One region of the Enterobacter sp. UNJFSC 003 genome, then DNA from elsewhere that is predicted to be linked to it. Evidence: predicted binding sites of a transcription regulator. Region 1 holds the regulator's gene; the other holds the start of a gene.
What was found. The regulator CRP, encoded in region 1, controls carbon source genes, mostly activating them, when cyclic AMP is high. The targets are predictions, from matches to a motif close to ATGTGANNNNNNTCACAT.
Positions count from the first base shown of each region.

Region 2: rhaS (HTH-type transcriptional activator RhaS) is a predicted target of CRP. The motif match lies at 2,738-2,755, and genes of this name have one in related genera.

Region 1 is NZ_JBAKHK010000008.1:161,183-166,201, reverse strand. Features, by position in the region: gene V5P19_RS17805 (phosphoribulokinase) at 1-752, shown strand, start outside; gene V5P19_RS17800 (OsmC family protein) at 818-1,222, opposite strand; gene crp (cAMP-activated global transcriptional regulator CRP) at 1,533-2,165, shown strand; gene V5P19_RS17790 (YccS/YhfK family putative transporter) at 2,223-4,310, shown strand; gene V5P19_RS17785 (aspartate aminotransferase family protein) at 4,307-5,019, opposite strand, start outside.
Region 2 is NZ_JBAKHK010000011.1:51,659-56,677, forward strand. Features, by position in the region: gene rhaT (L-rhamnose/proton symporter RhaT) at 1-851, shown strand, start outside; gene rhaR (HTH-type transcriptional activator RhaR) at 852-1,700, opposite strand; gene rhaS (HTH-type transcriptional activator RhaS) at 1,774-2,610, opposite strand; gene rhaB (rhamnulokinase) at 2,911-4,380, shown strand; gene rhaA (L-rhamnose isomerase) at 4,377-5,019, shown strand, end outside.

The DNA of each region.
Region 1 (5,019 bases):
AGGGCGACAGCTTTCATCGCTACACGCGCCCTGAAATGGACATGGCCATCCGTAAGGCACGCGATCTGGGTAAACACATCAGCTACTTTGGCCCGGAAGCCAATGACTTCGGCCTGCTGGAACAAACGTTTCGTGAATACGGCCAGAGCGGCAAGGGTCAATCCCGCAAGTATTTGCACACTTACGATGAAGCCGTGCCCTGGAACCAGGTACCCGGCACCTTTACGCCCTGGCAGCCGCTGCCGGAACCCACCGACGTGCTGTTTTACGAAGGGCTGCACGGCGGCGTGGTGACCCCTCAGCACGACGTGGCGCAATATGTGGATCTGCTGGTGGGCGTGGTGCCGATTGTTAACCTTGAGTGGATCCAGAAGCTGACCCGTGACATCAGCGAACGCGGTCACTCGCGCGAGGCGGTGATGGATTCGGTCGTCCGCTCAATGGAAGACTACATTAACTTCCTGACGCCGCAGTTCTCCCGCACCCATATCAACTTCCAGCGCGTCCCCACGGTGGACACCTCCAACCCGTTCGCCGCCAAAACGATACCCTCTCTGGATGAGAGCTTTGTGGTGATTCATTTCCGCAATCTCGAAGGGATCGATTACCCGTGGCTGCTGGCGATGCTGCAGGGCTCGTTTATTTCGCACATGAATACGTTGGTGGTGCCGGGCGGAAAAATGGTGCTGGCGATGGAATTAATCATGACGCCGCTGGTACAGCGGTTGATGGAAGGTAAGCAGATCGCGTGATCCTATTCCCTCTCCCACACGGAGAGGGTTAGGGTGGGGGCATCAGAACGCACGATGCCCCTTCATTAGGCCTCGATCACTTCATACGAATGCGTAATGTTCACCGCTTTCTCCAGCATTAACGCCACCGAACAGTACTTCTCCGCGGACAGATCGACCGCGCGTGATACCGCCGCATCCTTCAGTTCTTTACCGGTAACGATAAAGTGCAGGTTAATGTGGGTGAACAGGCGTGGCGCCTCTTCGCGACGTTCTGACGTGAGCTTAACTTCGCAATCGGTCACATCATGACGACCTTTTTGCAGGATCGAAACGACGTCGATCGCGCTGCATCCCCCCGCCGCCATCAGCACCATTTCCATAGGGCTTGGCGCTTTGTCACCGGAGTTACCATCCATCAAAATCTGGTGTCCTGAAGCGGACTCGCCCAGGAACGTTAAACCTTCAACCCATTTCACACGCGCTTGCATATACATAACTCCGACGTTGCATTTTTGGTGACAGATTACGCGTGCGTTACAATTCTCGCAACGGAAGGCGACCTGCATCATGCTGAAGCGAGACACCAGGAGACACGCGGCAAAAGCTATGCTAAAACACTCTGGATGCTACAGTAATACATTGACGTTACACATGTATGCAGAGGACATCAAACTTTACTGGCTGCGAAACGTTACGACAGCCGACTTCCCAGGGTATGGGTAAGAATTCGATTGCAACCCCAGAGTCCGGATGCATCTTATGGCTCTGGTGACAGCTTATAACAGAGGATAACCGCGCATGGTGCTTGGCAAACCGCAAACAGACCCGACTCTCGAATGGTTCTTGTCTCATTGCCACATTCATAAGTACCCATCGAAGAGCACGCTGATTCACCAGGGTGAAAAAGCGGAAACGTTGTATTACATCGTTAAAGGCTCGGTGGCAGTGCTGATCAAAGATGAAGAAGGGAAAGAGATGATCCTTTCTTATCTGAACCAGGGCGACTTCATCGGTGAACTGGGCCTGTTTGAAGAGGGCCAGGAACGTAGCGCCTGGGTTCGTGCAAAAACTGCATGTGAAGTCGCTGAAATTTCTTATAAGAAATTCCGTCAGCTGATTCAGGTTAACCCTGACATCCTGATGCGTCTTTCTTCGCAGATGGCACGCCGTCTGCAGGTCACGTCAGAGAAAGTGGGTAACCTTGCCTTCCTGGACGTTACCGGTCGCATCGCGCAGACACTGTTAAACCTGGCGAAACAGCCAGACGCCATGACCCACCCGGACGGCATGCAAATTAAAATTACCCGTCAGGAAATCGGTCAGATCGTCGGTTGCTCCCGTGAAACAGTGGGTCGTATCCTGAAAATGCTGGAAGACCAGAACCTGATCTCTGCCCACGGTAAAACTATCGTGGTCTACGGGACCCGTTAATTCCGGTAAAACGGCGTGTCATCGCAAGGTGACACGCCGTTTTTGTCTCTATTCCCCATGTGGCGCAGGCTGATTTATCACCCGGAAGTTAACTACGCACTGCGACAAACGCTGGTGTTGTGCCTTCCTGTGGCCGTAGGTCTGCTCCTCGGACACCTGCAACAGGGTCTGCTGTTTTCCCTCGTGCCCGCCTGCTGCAACATCGCCGGTCTGGACACGCCGCATAAGCGCTTTTTCAAACGCCTGATTATTGGTGGCAGCCTGTTTGCAGGATGTAGCCTCGCCGTGCAGCTGTTGCTTGCCCGGGACATTCCTCTCCCTCTGATATTAACCGTGCTGGCGATGACCCTCGGCGTGACTGCCGAAATCAGCTCGCTGCATGCCCGCCTGCTTCCCGCCTCGCTCATTGCCGCCATCTTCACGCTGAGCCTTGCTGGGAATATGCCGGTATGGGAACCGCTGCTGATCTACGCCCTTGGCACGCTGTGGTACGGGCTGTTTAACTGGTTCTGGTTCTGGATGTGGCGGGAGCAGCCGCTGCGCGAATCCCTGAGCCTGCTCTACGTGCAGCTTGCGGACTATTGCGACGCTAAATATACCCTGCTCACCCAGCATACCGACCCGGAAAAATCGCTACCGCCGCTGCTCGCGCGTCAGCAAAAAGTGGTCGATCTGATCAGCCAGTGCTATCAGCAGCTGCACATGCTCGCCGCCAACCGGAATCATGATTACAAACGGCTACTGCGCACCTTCCAGGTGGGTCTGGATCTGCAGGAGCATATCTCCGTTAGCCTGCATCATCCGCAGGAGGTGCAAAAGCTGGTCGAGCAAAGCCACGCCGAAGCGGTGATCCGCTGGAATGCGCAAACCGTGTCGGCGCGCCTGCGCGTGCTGGCGGATGACATTCTCTATCATCGCTACCCCACGCGCTTTAACATGGAAAAACAGCTCGGTGCGCTGGAAAAAATTGCGCGCCAGCACGCGGAAAATCCGGTCGGCCAGTTTGCCGCCTGGCACTTTAGCCGCATCGCGCGCGTCTTGCGAACGCAGCGTCCGCTCTATCCCCGCGACCTGATGGCCGACAAACAAAAACGCCTGCCGCTTCTGCCTGCGCTGAAAAGTTACCTCTCCCTGAAATCTGCCGCGCTGCGCAACGCCGCGCGGATTAGCGTGATGCTCAGTATCGCCAGCCTGATGGGGATGGCCCTGCATCTGCCGAAGCCCTACTGGATATTAATGACCGTGCTGTTTGTCACACAAAACGGCTACGGTGCCACGCGGGTTCGTATTCTGCATCGGGCGGGCGGGACGTTGGCCGGGCTAATTATTGCGGGTGTGACGCTGCACTTCCACGTCCCGGACGGCTATACGCTGGCGGGTATGCTGGTAATTACGGTAGTGAGCTACCTGATTATTCGCAAAAATTACGGCTGGGCGATGGTGGGCTTTACCGTGACGGCGGTATACACCTTGCAGTTGCTCACGCTCAATGGCGAACAGTTTATTGTCGCCCGACTGGTCGATACGCTAATTGGCTGTCTGATTGCCTTCGGCGGCATGGTCTGGCTGTGGCCGCAGTGGCAGAGTGGGCTGTTAAGGCAGAACGCCCACGATGCGCTGGAAGCGGACCAGCAGGCCATACGCCTGATCCTGAGCGACGATCCGCAGCCCTCGCCGCTGGCGTATCAGCGGATGAAGGTCAACCAGGCGCATAACGCCCTGTTTAACTCGCTGAACCAGGCGATGCAGGAACCCGGGTTTAACGCGCACTATCTGGCAGATATGAAGCTTTGGGTTACCCACAGTCAGTTTATCGTCGAGCATATCAACGCCATGACCACGCTGGCGCGCGAGCACACCATGCTGACGCCGGATCTGGCGCAGCGCTATTTGCAGTCGTGTGAAATTGCCCTGCAGCGGTGTCAACAGCGTCTGGAGTATGACGCTCCGGGCGAGGCGGGAGATTCGAACATTCTGGAAGCGCCTGAAACGCTGACCCACGGCCCCATGAGCACTCTGGAGCAGCATTTGCAGCGCATATTGGGGCATCTGAACACCATGCACACCATTTCATCAGTGGCATGGCGTCAGCGTCCGCATCACGGGATTTGGTTAACCCGTCGGCTGAAGCGAACCGAGTATTAGCCTTTCACGATCTTCGCGACCGCCGCTGCAAAACGAGCTAACCCGTCTTTGATATCTTTCTCTTCCACCACCAGCGATGGCGCAAAACGCATCACGTCCGGCCCGGCATTAAGCACCATCACCCCTTCGTGAGCCGCTGCATGCAGGAAATCGCGCGCGCGGCCTTTGTACTGCGGCTTCAGCTCAGCACCTATCAACAGTCCCATGCCGCGGATCTCGCTGAACACGTCGAACTGGTCATCTATCTGCTGCAAATGCTTCACGAACAGCTCGCGCTTCGCGTTCACACCGTTCAGCACTTCCGGCGTATTGATGATGTCGAATGCCGCACCGGCAATGGCGCAGGCCAACGGGTTACCGCCATAGGTAGAACCATGCGACCCCACGTGGAACGCCGAAGCGATGTCCTGAGTGGTCAGCACCGCACTTACCGGGAAGCCGCCGCCAAGCGCTTTGGCGCTGGTCAGAATATCCGGCGTCACGCCGTAGTGCATGTAAGCGAAGAGATCGCCGGTACGCCCCATCCCGCTCTGAACTTCATCAAACACCAGCAGCGCCTGATGCTCATCGCACAGCTCGCGCAGCCCTTTCAGGAACGCCGGGGTTGCCGCCGTTACGCCACCTTCCCCCTGAATCGGCTCGACCACCACCGCGCAGGTATGATCGTCCATCACCGCTTTCACCGCATGCAGATCGTTAAACGGTACGT
Region 2 (5,019 bases), on a different contig from region 1:
GGGGCTATTTCTCCTCCTTCCGCGCCTCCACCCTGCTGCCAGTATTTCTGTTTGGGGCAATGTGGGGCATCGGTAATATCAACTACGGCCTCACCATGCGCTATCTCGGTATGTCGATGGGCATTGGTATCGCGATCGGCATTACGCTTATCGTCGGCACCCTGATGACGCCGATTCTCAACGGCAACTTCGACGTGCTGATCAACACCGAAGGCGGGCGTATGACGCTGCTGGGCGTACTGGTCGCCGTTATCGGCGTAGGGATTGTCACCCGCGCGGGGCAGCTCAAAGAGCGTCAAATGGGCATCAAGGCTGAAGACTTCAACCTGAAGAAAGGTCTGGTGCTGGCGGTGATGTGCGGCATCTTCTCGGCCGGTATGTCATTTGCGATGAACGCCGCCAAGCCGATGCATGAAGCGGCTGCCGCGCTGGGCGTCGACCCGCTGTACGTTGCGCTGCCAAGCTATGTGGTGATCATGGGCGGCGGTGCGCTGGTTAACCTTGGCTTTTGCTTCATTCGTCTGGCAAACGTAAAGAATCTGTCGGTAAAAGCCGACTTTTCGCTGGCAAAATCACTCATCATTACCAACGTGCTGCTCTCCGCACTCGGCGGACTGATGTGGTATCTGCAGTTCTTTTTTTACGCCTGGGGCCACGCCAGCATTCCAGCGCAGTATGACTACATGAGCTGGATGCTGCACATGAGCTTCTATGTGCTGTGCGGTGGGCTGGTTGGGCTGGTGCTGAAGGAGTGGAACAACGCCGGGCGACGTCCGGTAGGCGTGCTGAGCCTGGGCTGCGTGGTGATTATTATTGCGGCCAACATTGTCGGCCTTGGCATGGCGAGCTGATTACGCGGCTTTTCGACTACGATGACGCCACTGAACCGGCGTCATCCCCACCTCGCGATTAAAGACTACCGAAAAGTAGTTACTGTCCTCAAACCCACAGCGCATCGCCACCTCGCTGACCATCAGCTCCGTATGCTGCAGCAGATACTGCGCGTGGCAGATGCGCAGCTGGCGCAAATAATGATTCACCGTCATCCCGGTCTGGGTACGAAACTGCTGGCGCAACGCGCGATCGCTGCACTGCTCCTGTTCGCAGAATTTCTCCAGCACGAAGCTCTTGTTCAGGCTGCCCGCCAGGGTAGCGATCAGCTTATCCAGCAGTACCTCCTGAGCCGTGGCGGAGGGGTTATCGGGGGCATAACGATAGCGTTTAAGGGTCATCACCAGCTGCGCGAAAAGCAGTTCCGCCATCTGATTAGCCACGGGATCGCTCTTCTGGCTCTCCTGCTCCAGCTGAGAAATCACCTGCCGCACCTGCGCCATGCCGTGACTGCTAAGGCGCCAGTGCGGGGTACTTTTCGCAACGTGAAAGCCGGGAATATTGGCCGCCCAGTCAACGTTGAGTTTGAGCCTGTCCGGGCAGTAAATGACGTTCTGCAACACCAGATCGTGGACCGAGGCGTAGGCGTGTTTATCTTCGGCGCGGATGTAAAACAGGTCACCACGCGTAATGCGGTAAGGTCGGTCGTTGAGCACGTGTAGGCCGTTGCCTCGCCATACCAGCACCAGCTCGCAAAATTCATGGGTGTGCTCTGCAAAGACGTTTTGCGGATAGCGATCGGCCACCGCGACGGCCTGCGCGGCGGAGACAAAAAAATCATCTTTGCGAAGAATTATCTGAGCTCCCACACCACGACCTCAACGGCGAATAACCTGACATTATTAGCCTTTTTGCGGCAATAAAACGGTGATTACCTTCGCGTTACTGAAGTGACGCATCTTTGCCCTGCCGAATATCGCGAGGTGACCAGCTAAACTCCCGGCGAAAAAGGGTCGAAAAGTGGTTACTGTCGCCAAAACCACAGCGATAAGCGATATCGGTAACGCTGTCATCCGTGTGGCGCAGGAGATGGCGCGCTTTGATCAGACGCAGGCGGTTAAGGTAGCGCTGTGGCGTGAGTCCGGTGTGTTGTTTCAGCTGACGATGCAGGGTGCGCAGAGACAGCAAAAAATCATCCGCCAGCGTTTCCCAGCAGACGTCCTCGGCAAAGTGCTCTTCCAGCCAGGCCATCAGCTGGGTCAGCCGCGCATCGTTATTTTCCAGCCCTTCCAGCAGGCTACTGCGGCGCAGCAGCACCAGCAGCTGCATAAACAGCAGCTCGCGCGTAGCAATCGCGTGCGTCTCTTGCCCCTCTTCGCTTTTCTCCATCTGGCTTATCAGCTGACGCACCTGTTGAAGCGTGGACTGATTGACCCGCCAGTGCGAAGGGTAATGCCCGTCCTTCTCCTGCGGCAGCAGCTGGTTCAGCCCCGAGAGGAACTGGAACGCTTCCGGTGAACGATAGAGCACGTTGGTCAGGCACAGGTTGTCGGTATGTTCATACAAATGCCTATCGTGATCGCGCACAAAGCACACCGTGCCGCCGCTGATGGTGTACGGCTGGCCGTTAAACACATGAATACCCGTCCCGTGTTCAACAATCACGATTTCATGAAAATCATGATGATGCTCTGGAAACGCAGCCTGAGGGAGCCGCGGCTCAATTGCAACAGGCGAACCACCCGAAGGAAAAAAATCCACGCTGTGTAGTACGGTCATAACGGCCCCACCAATGAGAAATGTTCTCAAAATAGTAATTAAGGCCTTTCAGACTCACCTTAAATTTTCGGCAGCAAACCTCGCAAAACCTGTCCGTTTTTTAAGAAACGGGCGGAAAGATCGGGAAATGCGGTAAGCGTCACACTGCCCACAAACCCCGCCATTACTGGAAACTGTGAACTTCCTCACGTTCACCTTTGCTTTCTTGCCAGCCCCGGATTTCGTCTGTCAGTGGCGAGAAGGTGGCTTTTTCTTCCCTTTCTTACACTCACCGCTAATGACTTAAAGAAGGACCCGACCATGACTTTTCGCCATTGTGTGGCAGTCGATTTAGGCGCATCCAGCGGCCGCGTTATGTTGGCTACCTGGGACTGTAACCAGCGCACGCTTTCGCTTCGTGAAATGCACCGTTTTGCTAACAGCCTGCAAAAGCAGGCGGGTTTTGACGCCTGGGATATCGACGGTCTGGAGGCCGAGATCCGCACCGGGTTAACCAACGTCTGCAATGACGGCATTCTCATCGACAGCATTGGTATTGATACATGGGGCGTAGATTACGTGCTGCTGGACAGCCGCGGCGAGCGCGTTGGCCTGCCCGTTTCGTATCGCGATAACCGTACCGATGGCCTGATGGCGCACGCCATTGCCCAGCTTGGAAAAGACGCGATTTACGGGCGCAGCGGCATTCAATTTCTGCCCTTCAATACGCTCTACCAGCTGCGCGCGCTGGTTGATCAGCAGCCGGAACTGGTCGCCCGCGTGGCGCACGCGCTGCTGATCCCTGACTATTTCAGCTACCGGCTGACCGGTAATCTGAACTGGGAATACACCAACGCGACCACTACCCAGCTGGTGAACATTAACTCCGATAATTGGGATGAACATCTGCTGAACTGGACCGGCGCCTCGCCGTCCTGGTTTGGCACGCCGACCCACCCGGGTAATGTGATCGGTCAGTGGATTTGCCCTCGGGGAAATACTATTCCGGTGGTGGCCGTGGCCAGCCACGACACCGCCAGCGCGGTGATTGCGTCCCCACTTGCGGATAGAGATGCAGCCTACCTCTCCTCCGGCACCTGGTCTCTGATGGGCTTTGAGAGCAAAACCCCCTACACCAGCGATGCCGCACTGGCCGCAAATATCACCAATGAGGGCGGTGCAGAGGGCCGCTACCGGGTGCTGAAAAACATCATGGGCCTGTGGCTGCTCCAGCGGGTGCTGAAAGAGCAGAACATTACCCACCTGCCGGAGCTTATCGCAGAAACCGAAAGGCTGACGGCCTGCACGTTCCTGATCAACCCCAACGACGACCGCTTTATCAACCCGGCGCACATGAGCGCTGAGATCCAGGCTGCCTGCGTCGAGGCCGGGCAGCCTGTTCCCGCCCGCCCGGCCGAGCTGGCGCGCTGCATTTTCGACAGCCTTGCCCTGCTGTATGCCGACATCCTGAGCGAGCTGGCCGACCTGCGCGGTAAACCGTTCAGCCGGCTGCATATCGTCGGCGGCGGCTGCCAGAACGAACTGCTCAACCAGCTTTGTGCCGATGCCTGCGGGATTACCGTGGTGGCGGGCCCGGTCGAGGCCTCCACGCTCGGCAATATCGGCATTCAGCTGATGACCCTGGATGAGCTGACAAGCGTTGATGAATTCCGCTCGGTGGTCGCGGCGAACACCTGCCTGACCACCTTCATCCCCAATCCCTGCCATGAAATTGCCCGCTATCGGGCGCAGTTTCAGCAAAAACGACTGACTAAGGAGCTTTGCGCATGACCACTCAACTTGAACAAGCCTGGGACCTGGCTAAACAGCGTTTCGCCGCAGCAGGCGTGGACGTCGAAGAGGCGCTACGCCTGCTCGACCGTCTGCCTGTCTCCATGCACTGCTGGCAGGGCGATGACGTTGCCGGTTTCGAAAACCCAGGCGGTTCGCTGACGGGAGGCATACAGGCAACCGGTAATTACCCGGGCAAAGCGCGTAACGCCAGCGAACTGCGCGCCGACCTGGAGCTGGCGCTGAGCCTGATTCCGGGGCCAAAGCGCCTGAACCTGCACGCCATTTATCTGGAGTCCAACGAGCCGGTCGCGCGTAACGACATCAAACCGGAACACTTTAAGAACTGGGTCGAGTGGGCGAAAGCCAACAGGCTGGGGCTGGATTTTAACCCGTCCTGCTTCTCACACCCGCTGAGCGCCGACGGTTTCACCCTGTCCCATGCGAATGATGAAATCCGTCAGTTCTGGATTGACCACGTGAAGGCCAGCCGTCGCGTCTCGGCGTATTTCGGCGAGCAGCTCGGCACACCGTCGGTGATGAACATCTGGATCCCGGACGGCATGAAGGACCTCACCGTTGACCGCCTTGCCCCGCGCCAGCGCCTGCTGGCCGCGCTGGATGAGGTTATCAGCGAAA